DNA from 2 places in the Streptomyces sp. CNS606 genome. Region 1 is predicted to be linked to the other one. Evidence: riboswitches for the same ligand, from Rfam matches in the RefSeq annotation. Region 1 holds a riboswitch; the other holds the start of a gene.
What was found. A riboswitch is a leader RNA that binds a small molecule or an ion and turns the genes downstream of it on or off. The one in region 1 is predicted to bind cyclic di-AMP.
Positions count from the first base shown of each region.

Region 2: linked by a shared signal. The riboswitch ahead of K304_RS0117995 (LysM peptidoglycan-binding domain-containing protein) and the one ahead of K304_RS0117515 (M23 family metallopeptidase) in region 1 are both predicted to bind cyclic di-AMP.

Region 1 is NZ_AUFD01000024.1:56,420-64,169, reverse strand. It holds gene K304_RS31745 (hypothetical protein) at 1-293, opposite strand, end outside; gene K304_RS0117520 (hypothetical protein) at 872-1,222, shown strand; cyclic di-AMP (ydaO/yuaA leader) riboswitch at 1,815-1,955, shown strand; gene K304_RS0117515 (M23 family metallopeptidase) at 1,968-3,095, shown strand; gene K304_RS0117510 (macrolide family glycosyltransferase) at 3,314-4,507, opposite strand; gene K304_RS0117505 (PPOX class F420-dependent oxidoreductase) at 4,688-5,125, opposite strand; gene K304_RS0117500 (DUF5996 family protein) at 5,220-6,167, opposite strand; gene K304_RS29590 (GNAT family N-acetyltransferase) at 6,271-6,612, opposite strand; gene K304_RS0117490 (tetratricopeptide repeat protein) at 6,664-6,978, opposite strand; gene K304_RS29585 (pirin family protein) at 7,056-7,750, opposite strand, start outside.
Region 2 is NZ_AUFD01000026.1:41,309-49,058, forward strand. It holds gene K304_RS0117985 (NCS2 family permease) at 277-1,758, shown strand; gene K304_RS0117990 (XdhC/CoxI family protein) at 1,811-3,001, shown strand; gene K304_RS0117995 (LysM peptidoglycan-binding domain-containing protein) at 3,149-3,910, opposite strand; cyclic di-AMP (ydaO/yuaA leader) riboswitch at 3,915-4,096, opposite strand; gene K304_RS0118000 (YciI family protein) at 4,843-5,262, shown strand; gene K304_RS0118005 (sigma-70 family RNA polymerase sigma factor) at 5,259-6,500, shown strand; gene K304_RS0118010 (SCO4226 family nickel-binding protein) at 6,604-6,852, shown strand; gene K304_RS0118015 (GNAT family N-acetyltransferase) at 7,107-7,565, shown strand; gene K304_RS29725 (endonuclease/exonuclease/phosphatase family protein) at 7,585-7,750, opposite strand, start outside.

The DNA of each region.
Region 1 (7,750 bases):
TCGCCCTTCGCCGTCCGGGCCTCCGCGTCCTTCGGCTCCAGCCCGAGGATTCCGGCGCCCAGTGCGCTGGCGTCCACCCCGGCGCTGCCGCCGGGCCCGCAGGCGTCCGTCGACAACGTGACCGTGCCCCCCGGGCGTGCCGTGCCCGGGTCGACCCTGATGGCGCCGTCGTCGCCGGCGGCGAAGGCGGTCGTGACGGTCGTTGCGGTTATGCCGACGACGGCCACGGACAGCGCCGCGCCGGAGAGCCGCCGAGCGACTCTCGGCCGGCGCGGCGTGGAAAACGCACGCATGAACGAACCTCCGACGATGGCGGGGTGCGCGGCGCGCGGCTGCGCCGGCGTACTCCCGGGACGCCACGCGTCCGCATCCGAGCCAAGTCGCATCCCCCCGGTTCCGCGCTCCGGACGGTGCGCCCCGTCGTCGGCGCAGGTGGGCGGTGGTGCCCGCGGACGTTGCTCCATGCGGCGGACGGTGCACGGAACGGTGCCCGGGCGGCGGGACCCGGCGGGCGCGGCCAGGGGGGTGTACGGGTGAACTCCGGGCCTGTACCCCCTTGTGGGTGACACGGCTGATCCGGGCGGGTGACTTCGGGCCGGTGGGCCTCGTTGTCTCTGGCATGGCTGTGATGCTCACGCAGTGGTCGCCGGTGCCCTGGTCGGGAGAAACGGTTCCCCGTCCGGCTCTTCCGCCCCCGGCGGATGCCTCCGCGCCCACGCCCATCTACGAGACGCTCGTACGCGAGTGGTCCCTGGCAGGCCGCGCCGTGCCGGGACAGGGAGGCCGTCACGGCCGCAGCGAGCCAGTGGAGACCGGCGCGCGGTGGTGGCGCACGGAGGAGGGGCGGCCGTCCTACGGGGCCCCTTCGCCGGTGGCGCCCGGTCCTGCCGCGTACGGCGGCGGGGTGTACGGCGGCAACGGGGGCGACCTGTACGGCGGCAACGGCGGTGACCTGTACGGCACTTCGGTTGAGCGGTACGGCTCCTCCGCGGAGCGGCACGCCACCGGTACGGAGGGGTACGGCACCTCCGCCGCCCCCTACCGGAGCGTCGCGCCCTACGTGGGCGTCTCCGGCTACGGCGACGGGGGCGACGACGCGGGCGGCCGTGCAGCGGAGGCGCGACCGGCGAAGGGTGTGGCCGGCGAGACCGAGGCGGCGGCCGCCGATCCGGGGGAGGCGGAGGAGAGTCAGCCCGCGTGGGAGCGCGTGGCGATTCTCTGACGCATCCGGGGCGGTTCGGTGCCGTGGGGCGGTGGCTGGTGTGTGTGGGTGCGGGTCGGGGGCGTGGGCTGCGGTCCGGGCCGACGACCCGGAAACCCATGATGTACGGGCCGCGTTCTCGGCGAACGGTGGGCACGACTCGTATTGCGCGGCCCACACATCACGGGCAAGTGTTTCCGGGCGCATCGACCCTCCCTCCGCCCACGCCCCCTCACGTCCGTCGCGGCCGCGGCCCACCCCCGTGCTCTTGAGGGGGAGGAGATCGGGGTCGGTTCCGGGTCGGAAGGCCGGTTCGGTCACGGAGGTTGGGGTGGAGGAGCTGACGGTCCGTTGGTGGAGATTCGGTGCCGGTCGTCGTGATCCACTCGTGATCACCCACGGAACCGGCGTGCTGACGGGGCGTGTTGGTGCGTCCGTATTGCTCCTCGGTGGGCGGGAAGTCCCTGCCAAAGCGTAGGCAAAATCAGCGACCCGGCTTGGTTTCCCGGCTGCGGGTCTATTAACGTTCGATAACGCAGCGCGGTCGTCACTGCCGTCACTCCAGGCGGCACCGTGCGCCGTCGCCTAATCCCGCACGTGGGTCACGCGAGTCTCACCGCTCGCGCCGGCACACCGAGGGAGCCGGGGAACCACCTTTCAGGGGTGAATCGGCGGTCCCGCCCAAGGACCGCTGTAGGAGACCTTCCTGCTCCGAACCCGTCAGCTAACCCGGTAGGCGAGAAGGAAGGAAAGGAGAGCGCCCCCAGTGGCGTCCACCAGGCATGCCCCCGAGGCCCGCGACCTCTACAGAAGCGGATACCTCGGCGACACCGACCTCACCACCGAGTTCCCCCAGTTCGAGGAGTCCTTCGACGCCACCGGCGCCTACACCGTGCCGACCGTCTACGGGCCGGAGCAGGACGGGGCGTACGACGGGTGGAACCCGACCGCCGAATCGGTGCGCCCGGTGCGCGGCCGGCACCGCGTGGCGAAGCAGCGCGGCGGGGTGGCCCGCAGCGGTGCGGTGCTCGGGGTCGGCATGATCGCGGCCGTCGGCGCGGGCGGAATGGCCACGGCCAAGGACAAGCCGGCCTCCGTCACGATGGCCGACATGTCCTCCCTCGCCGGCTCGGTGGCGGACGAACTGCCCAGCGAGATAAGTGACCTGGTCCCCGGCGTCGACGGCTCGGCGGACACCACGACGGTCGCCGCTCAAGCGCCGCTCACCCAGGCCGGGTTCAGCACCGAGACCGCTGCTCCGGAGGGGGACGCCGGGGAGTCCCTGCGGGCCCGCATCCTGGCGCAGGCCGCCCAGCAGCAGTCGGCCGCCGACGCCACCGTCCGCGAGGACGCCGTCGACACCGCGCGCGCGGAGGCCGCCGAGGCCGCCGCGAAGAAGGCGGAGGCCGAGCGCAAGGCGGAGGCCGAGCGCAAGCGCGAAGCCGCCGAGGAGGCTCGCCGCAAGGCGGAGGCCGCACGGCTCGCCGAACTCGCCCGCAGTTACAGCGTGCCCCTCTCCTCGTACACGCTCAGCTCCGGCTACGGCGCCGGCGGCAGCATGTGGGAGAACGACCACACCGGCCAGGACTTCGCCGCGCAGACCGGCACCCCGGTGATGGCTGTGCACAGCGGCACCGTGAAGGAGGCCGGCTGGGCCGGCTCGTACGGCTACCGCGTCGTACTCGAACTCGACGACGGCACCGAGGTCTGGTACTGCCACCTGTCCTCGATGAACGTCTCCGCCGGGTCCGAGGTCAACACCAAGGACGTCATCGGCAACGTCGGCTCCACCGGCAACTCCACCGGACCGCACCTCCACCTGGAGGTCCGGCCGGGCGGCGGTTCGCCCGTCGACCCGCTGTCCTGGCTGCGTGGGAAGGGACTGAACGTCTGACACCTTCCGCTCCACGATTCCCTTCCCACGTCCCTGATGCAGGGACGGTGCCGCCGCCTCGTGCCCGTCGAGGCCTGTGACACCTCCTCCCCCCACCGCAGTACTCGGCGACAAGGAGGGGCGAGGCGGCGGCAACCGGGAACCGGGGCCGGGCGGCCATCGAGACTCCGGCGGTCCTGGCGGACCACCCCCCGACGCCAGGGCCGTCGGACCCTTTTCTAGCGCTGGTTCAGCAGGGCTTCCAGGAGGTCGGCGGCCCGTGTGGTGCCGCCCTCCGCGCGGGCGTCCTCGCGCAGCCGGGCGGACCGTCGGGCCACCTCGGGATCGGAGGTGAGGGCGGTCAGCGCCGCGCGCAGCGACGCGGCGTCCGCGTCTGCGGTGTCGAGGCGGCGGGCCACGCCCAGTTCGACGAGGCGGTCAGCGTTCTGGAACTGCTCCGCGCCCTGCGGCACCGCGATCATCGGCACGCCCGTGAAGAGCCCTTCGCTGCTGCCGCCCATCCCGGCGTGCGTGACGAACGCGTCCGCCTGCCCCAGAATCGCCAACTGCGGTACCCAGGAGTGCACTTCGACGTTCGCCGGGATCTCGCCCAGCTCGGACGGGTCGACGTAGCGGCCGATCTGCAGCACCACGTGCCAGCCGGGGAGGCCGCCGAAGGCGGCCAGGCACTGCCGGTAGAACTCCGGCTGCCGGGTGTACGCCGAACCGAGCGACACGAGCAGCACGTTCTCGGCCCCGGCCGGACGGGTCCACGCCCCCTGGTCGGCGCGGTCCCCGAAGCAGGGCCCGACGAAACTCACCACATCGGGGTCCACGAGGTCGGCGTGCGGCTGCATCGCCCGGGGGATCATGGCCAGTGCGCGGTCGGGCAGCCCGACGAAGGACGGGCCGTCCGTCGTGGTCGCGCCGGACGCCTCGGCCCAGGCGGAGACGCGGTCGAAGTACTCCTGCGCGCCGGGCAGTTGCAGGATCTGCTTCAGGACGGCCTGTTCCTCGTCGTGCCAGGCCACGTACGTCGGCGAAAGCTGCACCGCGGGGCGGCCCTGCCGCTCGGCGAGGGCGCGGACGGCGTAGCCGCCGATGTCGTACAGATAGAGGTCGGCGGGATCGTCCTCGTACACCGCCTCGATCTGCGGGAGCACGTGCATCGCGTCGTCCAGGAACACGCTCATCGCGCCGACCGGGTCCTCCGGCCAGTCGTTGTCGGTCACCGGGAGCGTCGAGTCGAACGGCACGAACGTGGCGCCGGTGCCGGTGACGAGATCCGCGACGGCGTGCCCGTTGGCGTAGGTCACGCGGTGGCCGCGCGCCACCAGTTCGCGGATGATCTCCAGGCTCGGCAGCACGTGGCTGACGGCGGGCACGCCGACCATGGCGATGTGGGCGCGCGGGTGGGAGCGGGGCAGGTTCATGAGTCTCCTCGAGGATCTACGGGCGTGACGGCATCGGCCCGTGGCGAAGGCCCGGGCACGGGTGACGGTGGCGGCGCGCTGCGCCGCGCCGTCTCACTCGTAGATCTGCAGGAAGGAGCACATGCCGGCGAGGTTAGCCCGTGGCGCTCCGGGCCTCCACCGGATTTCCGCCGGGCGGGGTCAACGGCGGGGCTGACCGTAGGCGTGGCGGACGTGGAGGCGGACGACGAGGCGGCGGTCCGTGACCATCGAGCGGCGGTACTGGTTCCAGTCGCCGTGTTCGCCGGAGATCGCGCGGTAGACGTCGACCAGTTCCTCCACCGTCGCGTCGTACGGGTCCGCCGCGACGGGGGTCAGCTCCGCGTCGCCCTCGGCGACCGTCCAGGACCAGCCGTCGGCCGTCGTGACGTGGTAGCTCGCGCGCGGGTCACGGGCGAGGTTGCGGGTCTTGGCGCGGTCCGCGGTGACCGACACCCGGACGATCCGCTGCTCCGGGTCGTACGCGTGCAGCACGTTGGAAAGTTGCGGCCGGCCGTCCCGCTTCAGCGTCACCAGAACGCCCCGGTTCTGGTCCGTCAGCAGCGACAGCAGCGCCTCCTGCGGCACCTTCTCGTCCATGTCTCGCTCCTCCGCGCGTCGGGGAAAGGGCGGCGGCGCCCCCGCACGCCCCTTCCCCCGATCCTCGCAGGCCAAGCCCGCTGCGGGAGACGGCTCAGCGCCGGGCGTCCCAGCGGCCGGGGTCGTCCTCCAGTGAGGCCCGCGCCCACCGCCCGTGCTCGGCGGCCGCGGTGTAGGTGTCCTGAAGGAAGGACATCAGCGCGCCGTCCGGGTCCGGGGACGTCCGCACCGCCTCGTAGGGGAGCAGGAACTGCCCGTTCTGCGCACTGTAGTACGCCTCGTCCGGCCGCACCGGGTGGTCCGCGAAGCCGTCCGGTTCGGGGTAGGCGTACGCGTAGAACGCGCCCTCCTCGCCGCCGCCCGGCCAGAAGCCGCAGCTGCTCAGTTCGCGGGAGTAGCCCTCGACCATCACCCAGTCACCGCAGTTGGGCGCGCCGCCGGGGTGCGGTGGGGCGGGGCGTCCGGAGAAGCGGGTGCAGGCCAGGTCCATCGCGCCCCAGAAGAAGTGCACGGGGCTGACCTTGCCGACGAAGTGCGAGCGGAACTCGCCCATCACCCGCTGCGCCTGGAGGAGTTGGCGCCAGAACAGCTGCGCGGCGCCGGGGTCGTAGGAGGCGTGCCGGTCGTCCTCGGCGAACGGGATGGCCGGCTCGACCTCGTTCGGGTGGCCCTGGATGGGGGCCTCGACGCCCAGTTCGTCCAGTGCGCGCATCGTCTCGGTGTGGAAGCGGGCCACCGACATGGGCTCCAGCGGTACGTGGCGCGTGCCGCTGGAGTCGCGGCGCAGCACCAGCCGGTGCTCGACGAAGTCGAACTCCACGTCGAACGCGCCGTCGCGGTACGGCACGGCGGAGGTGGTCAGTCCGCGCGCGCTGACGTACAGGGTGACCTGCCACCAGTGGTTGACCAGCGGCGCGTGGGCCAGGCGCACCTTGCCCACGATCTGGGTCCACATGTGCAGGGTGTCGCGGGTGTCGGCCCAGTCGTCCACCCGCAGCCGCGGCCATGCCGCGGTCGCCCGTGCTGCTGTCCGGTCCGTCACGGCCGTGCCTCCCGGGTCGGCGTCGCCGGTCCCCCCTCGCAGGGTCGCCCCCCGTGCCCGGCCCGGCAAGTCAGGCGTTCGCGAGCTGCTGCGGCGTCGCGGGCTACTCGGGCTGCGGTGCGTCGACGTCCGCGAGGTGGGCGCCGTCGACCAGGTCGGCGTACTCGCGGTGACGCCGGATGTACCGCGCGATGTAGGGGCACAGGGGCGTCACCCGGAGGCCGCTGTCGCGGGCGGTCTCGAGGGCCTCCCGGGCGAGCCGACCGCCGAGGCCCTGCCCCTCGTACGCGTCGGAGACCTCGGTGTGCGTGAGGACGAGGCGGCCGGGCTTCCGCCGGTAGTCGGCGCGGCCGGCGGGCTCGCCGGAGACGCGGAGTTCGAAGCGGGAACGGTCGGGGAGGTCGACGACCTCCACGTCCTGGTGTCGTGCGGATTTCTCGGGCATGAGGGCCTCCTTCGGCCTCCGGCACCGGCCGGGTGGCCGGTGCCGGACGGATCACTCGCGGGCGCCGCCGCCGGTCATGGCTTCGGCGAGGCGCAGGTGCCGGATGGCCTCGACGGGGCGGTTCTGCCGTTCGAGGGTGCGGCCGAGGACCAGGTGCGCGTACGCCTCCGCCGGGTCCTGTTCCAGCACGGCGCGCAGTTCGGTCTCGGCGCGTCCGAGCTGCGCGGAGTGGTAGTACGCGCGGGCCAGGAGGAGCCGGGTGCCGAGCTTCCGCGGTTCCGCGTCGACGAGCGGCCGCAGGATGCGGGCCGCACCGGCGTAGTCGCGGGCCTCGTAGAACAGCACGGCGCGCTCGTACTCCTGCATCGGCTTCGGCGTGCCGCCCTGGGGCGCGGGTGTGCTCCGGTGCGCCGGGCTGTCGGGGGTCGCGGGCGTGTCCGGGGTCATCGGCGGTCACCCTCCGTCCTGGGGTCGGGGGAGCCGCCCCGAAGCTCCGCCGTGCCGGTGTCGGCGGTGGTGCGGTGCGGCAGCTCCTGTGGAGAGGTGGTGCCCAGTCGTCCGGCCTGGAAGTCCTCGAAGGCCTGGACGATCTCGGCCCGGGTGTTCATGACGAACGGCCCGTAGCGGGCCACCGGCTCGCGGATCGGCAGGCCGCCGAGCAGCAGGACCTCCCAGCCGGTGCGGCTGCCGTTGTAGTCCTGGCCGGGCGCCGCCTCGAGGGTGACTGCGGAGCCGGGCCCGAAGACCGCGAGCTGCCCCTCCTCCAGCGGGCGCCGTTCCGGACCGACCGTGCCGCGCCCGGCCAGGACGTACGCCATGGCGTTGAAGTCCTCGGGCCAGGGCAGCGCGAGCCGCGCGCCCGGGCCGACGGTGGCGTGCACGTAGGTGATGGGTGTGCGGGTCACGCCCGGTCCGCGGTGTCCGCCCAGGTCGCCGGCGATGACGCGGAGCAGCGCCCCGCCGTCGTCGCTGGAGAGCAGCACGGTCTCGGCGGCCTTGATGTCCTGGTAGCTGGGGTCCGTCCACTTCAGCGACTTGGGCAGGTTGACCCAGAGCTGGACGCCGTGGAAGAGGCCGCCGGTGGCGACGAAGTCCTGCGGTGGCAGCTCGGAGTGCAGCACTCCGGCGCCTGCGGTCA
Region 2 (7,750 bases), on a different contig from region 1:
CGACCGGCCGCACACGGTGGAGCCCGGCGGTGCCGACCGCACCGCGGCCCCGCCGTCCGGGGGCAGCCCGCAGCGTGCACCGGTTCTCCGGAGCGCCTCTGCCGGCGCGGCCCCACGTCGGTGCGTCCCGCGCGAGCGGAACCGCGCCCGGCACACCCCCACAGAACGCGGCGAGGGCCGTCCCCCGCGTCGTGCATATCCCAAATCCCGCCGAACGACGGCGCGTCACGGCGCGCCGGGGCGGGTGCCCCTGTGAACCTTGGGAGAAGGCACAAGATGACCCAGTCGCACGTGGAGCCCAAGACCTCGCCCGAGGAGGTGGGGAACGGCTCCCGCCCCCCGGCAGGACGGTCCTGGCTCGACCGTTACTTCCACATGTCCGACAGAGGATCCACGCTCGCCCGTGAGGTGCGCGGCGGCGTCACCACCTTCATGGCGATGGCGTACATCATCCTCCTCAACCCCGTGATCCTGTCCGTTCCGGACGCCACGGGTGCCCGGCTCGACCCCGCCCAGCTCACCACCGCCACCGCGTTCGCCGCCGCGGCGACGACGCTGGCGATGGGCATCCTCGGCAACGTCCCCCTCGCGCTGGCCGCGGGACTCAGCGTCTCCGCCGTCGTGGCCTTCCAGGTCGCGCCGGAGATGACGTGGGGGAACGCGTTCGCCATGTGCGTCATCTACGGCGCCGTGATCATCCTGCTGGTCGTCACCGGCCTGCGGGAGCTGATCATGAATGCGATCCCGCTGGCGATGAAGCACGCCATCACCATGGGCATCGGCCTGTTCGTGGCGCTGATCGGCCTGGTCCAGGCCGGGTTCGTGACCAGCATGGGCGGTCCCGGCGGTGTCGCCGGTGCGAAGCCGATCCAGCTCGGCGTCCAGGACCAGCTCACCGGCTGGCCGGTGCTGTGCTTCGCGGTGACGCTGCTGCTGATCTTCCTGCTCCACGTGCGGCGGGTGCCCGGCGCGATCCTCATCGGCATCGTCGGCGGCACCCTGTTCGCCGCGCTGGTGCACGCCGTGGCCGGCCTGTCCGTGCAGGACTGGGGCGGGCTGAACGCCCCGGAGCTGACCGGGTCGATCGTCAGCGCACCGGACTTCGGCCTGTTCGGCCAGGTCTCCTTCACCGGCATGGCCGACGTCGGCGCGATCACCGTCGGCGTGATCGTCTTCACCCTCGTGCTGGCCGGGTTCTTCGACGCCATGGGCACGATCATCGGCATCGGCCAGCAGGCCGACCTCGCCGACCGGGACGGCAAGATGCCCGGGCTCAGCAAGGCCCTGGCGATCGACGGCGCCGGCGGCATCGTCGGCGGCGTCGCGGGCGCCTCCGGGCAGACGGTGTTCGTGGAGTCGACGGCGGGCGTCGGCGACGGCGCGCGCACCGGGTTCGCCAGTGTCGTCACCGGCCTGGCCTTCACCCTGTGCCTGTTCTTCACGCCGCTCGCCCAGGTGATCCCGACGCAGGTGGCCGCCGCCGCGCTGGTCGTCATCGGCTCGATGATGATGACGAACGCCAAGCACATCGACTGGAACGACCCGGCGACGTCCGTCCCGGTGTTCCTCACCACCGTCCTGATGCCGTTCACCTACTCCATCACCGCCGGTATCGCCGCGGGCGTCATCTCCTACGTGCTGATCCGCGCTGTGCAGGGCCGGTGGCGGGAGCCGGGATGGCTGATGTGGGTACTGGCACTGGTCTTCTTCGTCTACTTCTCGCTCGGGCCCATCGAGGCCTGGCTCGGAGTGAAGTAGCCGGAGCGGACGCACAGCCCCACCGCACCGCACCGACCCTGGAGGTTCCCCCGTGCTGGACATCGCCGCCGAACTGCACCAGTGGTGCGAGGAGGGCCGCGACTTCGCCGTGGCCACGGTGGTGGCCGTCAGCGGCAGCGCACCCCGGCAGCCCGGCGCGGCGCTCGCCGTGGACGCCGGGGGCACCGCGGTCGGCAGCGTGTCCGGCGGCTGCGTCGAGGGCGCGGTCTACGAACTGTGCGCCGAGGCGCTCCGGGACGGCCGGCCCGTCACGGAGCGCTTCGGCTACAGCGACGACGACGCCTTCGCCGTGGGTCTGACCTGCGGCGGCGTCATCGACGTGCTGGTCGTGCCGGTGCGGGCGGACGCGCCGTGGCGGGAGACGTACGCGGCGGCCGCCGCCACGGCGGCGCGCGGCGGCTCCGCGGCCCTCGCCCGCGTGGTGGCCGGTCCGCCGGAGCTCCTGGGGCGGGCGCTTCTCGTCCGCCCGGACGTCGACGGCGGTGACGGTCACGGCGACGGCGCGTCCGGTGCCGCGGGAACCCTCGGCGGGCACCCCGGCCTGGACCGTACGGCCGCCGCCGAGGCGCGCGCCCTGCTGGACGCCGGGCGCACCGCCAGCGTCGGCATCGGGGCGGAGGGGAGCCGCTGCGGCGCACCTCTCACCCTGCTGGTGGAGTCGAGCGTGCCGGCGCCGCGCATGCTGGTGTTCGGCGCGATCGACTTCGCTGCGGCGCTGGTCCGGGCGGGGAGGTTCCTCGGCTACCGCGTCACGGTCTGCGACGCCCGTCCGGTGTTCGCCACGGCGGCGCGCTTCCCGGACGCGGACGAGGTGGTCGTCGACTGGCCGCACGACTACCTGGACGCCACCGAGGTCGACGCCCGCACGGTGGTGTGCGTCCTCACCCATGACGCCAAGTTCGACATCCCGCTGCTGGAGCGTGCCCTGCGGCTGCCGGTCGCCTACGTGGGCGCGATGGGCTCGCGCCGCACCCACGAGGACCGTCTCGCCCGGCTGCGCGCGGCCGGCCTCACCGAACTCGAACTCGCCCGGCTGCGCTCGCCCATCGGCCTGGACCTGGGCGCGCGCACACCCGAGGAGACGGCGGTGTCCATCGCCGCGGAGATCGTCGCCGGCCGCCGCGGCGGCTCCGGACTGCCGCTGACCGGGGCCCACACCCCGATCCACCACGACGGTCCCGGGGCCCGCGGCGGGCCCCGGCCGATCGGCTCCGTCGCCTGAGCCGGCGGCGCAGCCCGGCTGCTGCGTCACCCGACTCCGGCGACGGCTCCCGACCACCGCGGCGCGCAGCCCCCGGGCACGACGAAAGCCGCCTCCCACCTGCACGCCGGTGGGAGGCGGCCGTCGAGTGGCCCTCGAACGTCAGGCTCAGTAGGGGCCGTTGACGTTGTCGATGCTGCCGTAGCGGTCGGCCGCGTAGTTGCAGGCGGCGACGATGTTGGCGACCGGGTCGTACTGGTCGTAGGCCGTGCCCTCGACGTGGTAGGCGTCGAAGGTGGGCTTGATGACCTGGAGCAGACCGATGGACGGCGTGCCGTTCTGGGCGTTGATGTCCCAGTTGTTGATGGCGCTCGGGTCACCGCCGGACTCACGGATGATGTTGCGGTGGATGCCGTCGTAGGAGCCCGGGATGCCCTCCTGCTCCATGACGGCCAGCGCCTCGCGGATCCAGCCGTCCAGGTTGTCCGGGTAGGTGGCCTGGTCGGCCGACTCGCCGGAGGTCTCGGTGGAGGACTGCTGGGCCTCGCCGCCCTTCTGGGCCGCCGCGGCCTCGAGGGTCAGTTCCTGGCCGGGGTGGATCAGGTCCGGGTTCCCGCCGACCGTCTCCTTGTTGGCCTCGTAGACGGTCTGCCAGCCGCCCTTCACGTCGTGCGCGTTGGCGATCTTGAAGAGGGTGTCGCCGGAGGCGACGGTGTAGCTCTCGGCGGCGGCGGTCTGCTCCGCCTTGGCGCCGGTCTTCACGGTCTTCACGTTGGCGGCGGCCGGCGCGGAGGCGGGGGCGGCCTGGGCGGTGCCCGCTGCGGCGATCGGCGCGGCGACGGCGCCGCCGGCGGCGAGCGCGACGGAAAGGCGGGAGACCTTGCGGGAATTGAGCAGATGACGCGGGCGGCGGTGACGGCCACGGGACATGGTGGTGAATCCTCTCCTACGCCTGCGAGGTGAGCTGTCGGATTCGGGCGAGAAGAGTTGCCCGGCCATGTCCCGTCGCGTGGGGGCGCGATGAGGCATGGCTTCACCCCAAGCCGGCCGTCGTGCGGCGCGGCGCTTACCTGGTTCCCCCGCTCCTGCCGTTGCTGACTACTGCGCTTTTCCCTGATGCCGGTCGGCAGGATTCGGCGTCCCGGCGCGGGAACCTCCGCCATGACGTGCGGAAGCGAGCACATAGGACCACAGTCGATTCGGCGGAGACAAGCTGCGGGAAAAGGTGACCTTCGCGTCTGTGATCTTTACCGGCCGGTGTTCCTCGACGCTATGCGATGAAGCATTTTCCGAGCGTGAGAGCGGTGAATCTCCGGGATTTCCTAATCGTCAGGCACCGCAGGCGATTTGGCCGCGGGACGCATCCTGGGCCGTCCCGGTTCCCAAGATCGGCCATGGCGCGATGTGAGTCCCGCCACAAGGGACTTGGGGCGTTCCTTATGTCCACCTATTTCCAGCTCTCCCGCCGTGGAGTGGTGTTGGCGGTGCGAGGGAAGCGTGGAGAGGGTGCATGTCGGACTTGCGTGTTTTGCCTGGCACCTCCGCCTACGGTGACGCCCGCGCGACGCCCTTCCGCCCGTGCGTCCCGTCCTCGCGGGCGACCTGTACCGGACGAGGGGCGCCGTGGCCGTGGCCGTGGGCGCGGGCAGGGGTACCGCTCGCTCCGGGGAAACCGCGTGTTACCGGGCGCGGTGGGCGCCGGGCCGCGATAATGGGCCCGTGACCGGGCCGTGATCCGGTCGAGAGCGGTGCCCGAAGTTCTTCCGGGATTTCTTCCCCCGCGACGTCGAGACCCGCCGCACCGCTCCGACGTCTCCGGTGAGAGGCACCCGCAGGGGAGCCGCCGACGAAGGAGTCAGACCATGAAGTACATGCTGATGCTGATGTCAGCCCAGAAGTACTACGACGCCATGAGCGGAAACCCCTCCCCGGGAGCCCCCGCCTGGTCGGAGTCCGAGCTCAAGGTCATGTTCCAGCACATGGAGAAGCTCAACCAGGACCTCGTCGCGTCCGGTGAATGGGTCGACGCCCAGGGACTGGCGGAGCCGTCCCAGACCCGTCTGGTCACCGCCGACAAGGACGGCCGTCCCGTGGTCTCCGACGGGCCCTTCGGGGAGACCAAGGAGGTACTCGCGGGCTACTGGATCGTGGACGTGGAGACCCCGGAGCGCGCCTACGAGATCGCCGCCCGCGCCTACTCCTGCCCCGTCCCGGAGGGCTCCGACCCGGAGCCGGCGGTCGTCGTCCGCCCCGTCCCGGACGGGCCGCCGGACCAGGCGTGACCACCGACCCCCGCATCGAGGACCTGCTGCGCCGCCACGCGCCGCAGGTCCTCGGCGCGCTGGTCCGCCGCTACGGCCACTTCGACGCCGCCGAGGACGCCGTCCAGGAGGCGCTGCTCGCCGCCGCCGTGCAGTGGCCGGCCGAGGGCCGGCCCGAGAACCCGCGCGGCTGGCTGATCCGCGTCGCCTCCCGCCGCCTCACCGACCAGCTCCGCAGCGACTCCGCACGCCGCCGCCGCGAGGAGGCGGACGCCGCCCTGGCCCCGCCGGACGCGCTCGTCGCCCCGCCGCCCGGCGAGGACGCCGCCCCGTCCGACGACGACACGCTCAGCCTGCTCTTCCTGTGCTGCCACCCGGGGCTCACGCCGTCCGCGCAGGTCGCCCTGACCCTCCGCGCCGTCGGAGGCCTCACCACGGCGGAGATCGCCCGCGCCCACCTGGTGCCCGAAGCGACCATGGCGCAGCGCATCAACCGCGCCAAGCAGCGGATCAGGGCCTCCGGCGCCCACTTCCGCACCCCGCCCGGGGCGGAGCGGCAGAACCGGCTCGCCGTCGTCCTCCAGGTCCTCTACCTGATCTTCAACGAGGGCTACACCGCCTCCTCCGGGACGGAACTGCTGCGCGACGACCTCGCCGCCGAGGCCGTCCGCCTCACCCGCCTGCTGCGCAGCCTGCTCCCCGAGGACGGCGAGGTCGCCGGGCTGCTCGCGCTGATGCTGCTCACCGACGCCCGCCGCGCCGCCCGCACGGGCCCCTCGGGCGAGCTGGTGCCGCTGGCCGAGCAGGACCGGGCCCGCTGGGACACGGCGCAGATCGAGGAGGGCACCGCGCTGGTCGAGTACGCCCTGCGGCACACCCGACCCGGCCCCTACCAGGTGCAGGCCGCCATCGCGGCCCTGCACGACGAGGCGGCCGACGCCGAAACGACCGACTGGCCGCAGACCCTCGCCCTCTACGACGTGCTCGACCGCACCTGGCCCAGCCCGGTCGTCCGGCTCAACCACGCCGTCGCGGTCGCCATGGTGCGCGGGCCCGAGTTCGGCCTCGCACTGCTGGACACGCTCCGTGACGACCCGTACCTGGCCCGCGGTCACCGCCTCGCCGCCGCCCGCGGCCACCTGCTGGACATGGCCGGCGACCGCGAGGCCGCGCGCGCCGCCTACCGCGAGGCCGCACGCCGCACGCTGAGTGACCCCGAGCGGCGCTACCTGCTCGTACGCGCCGCTCGCCTCGCCTGACACGTCACCGCCTCGCCCGGCGGGCTGGCGGTGGACCGCCGCCCGGGAGGAGTATGGAGACGGACCCCACGCAGGGGGGAACGACCCCCGGAGGTGCATCACGATGGCCCGCTTCATGGACGTCCACGAGGGGATGAAGGGCATCACCGCAGACGAGCTCAGGGAAGCCCACGCGGCCGACCTGGCCATCGAGGGTGAGGAGAACGTGCATTTCGAGCGCGCCTGGGCCGACCCGGAGTCCGGCGTCGTCTACTGCCTGTCCGAAGCCCCGTCCCGCGAGGCCGTGCAACGCGTCCACGAACGCACCGGCCACCCCGCCGCCCACATCCACGAGGTGCCGCTCACCGTCTGACGCCCCGCGCGCCGTCCGATCCGCCTCCCCGGGACGACCGCCCTGGGCAGGCGGCACGGGTGATGCCGTGGCTGAAGCCGGACGGCGCCCTCCACCTCTTCGGACAGCCTCTCGACCCGACGCAGGTGCGGGCCGGCCACGCGATGGCTGCCGACACCGTGCGCCGGATCCCCGGTTGTCCTCTCGCCCACCCGGCGGTTTCGCCCGCCTCAATCTCCGTTGACGACGTGAGCCGCAGCGGGTTCGCTGGGCGCGTGTCCCGCTTACGCGTCGAAAGGGTGGACGGCGACGCCACCGTCCACGACTGGCAGCACGTCCACAACCTCGTCATCCCCACCCACCACCGGTCGGCCGACGAGGTGCGCGAGCGTGCCACGTACAACGTGCTGGAGGTCGCCTATCTCGGCGAGACGCTGATCGGGTGCACGACGGTGCGTCCGCCCACGAGCGGGGCGCCCATGGCGACCGTCATCGCTCGCGTGCTCCCCGGCCACCGTCGCCGAGGTTTCGGCACCCGGCTCTACGAGCGCGGTCTCGGGCAGGCCAGGGAGCTCGGCGCCGAGGTCGTCGACACGGTGGTGCTGGCATCCAACGTCGAGGGTCTCCGCTTCGCGCAGCAGCGTGGATTCGCAGAGATCGACACGTACGTGCTGCCGGGCGAGACGATCCCGTGGATCGATCTCCGCCTGGGCGTCCACCCCGTCTCCGGCTGACCCGCCGGCATCCGGCCGACTATCGCAGGGCGATGTCCGCCAGCACGGCGCGGTGGTCCGAGCCCGGCAGGTCGAAGAAGGTCACCCCGTGGGTGTCGAAGTCGTCGCTCACCAGCACGTGGTCGATCTGCGCCCCCAGCGGCGGCGCCGTCTGCGTCGGCCAGGTCGGCGTACGCGACCGTCCT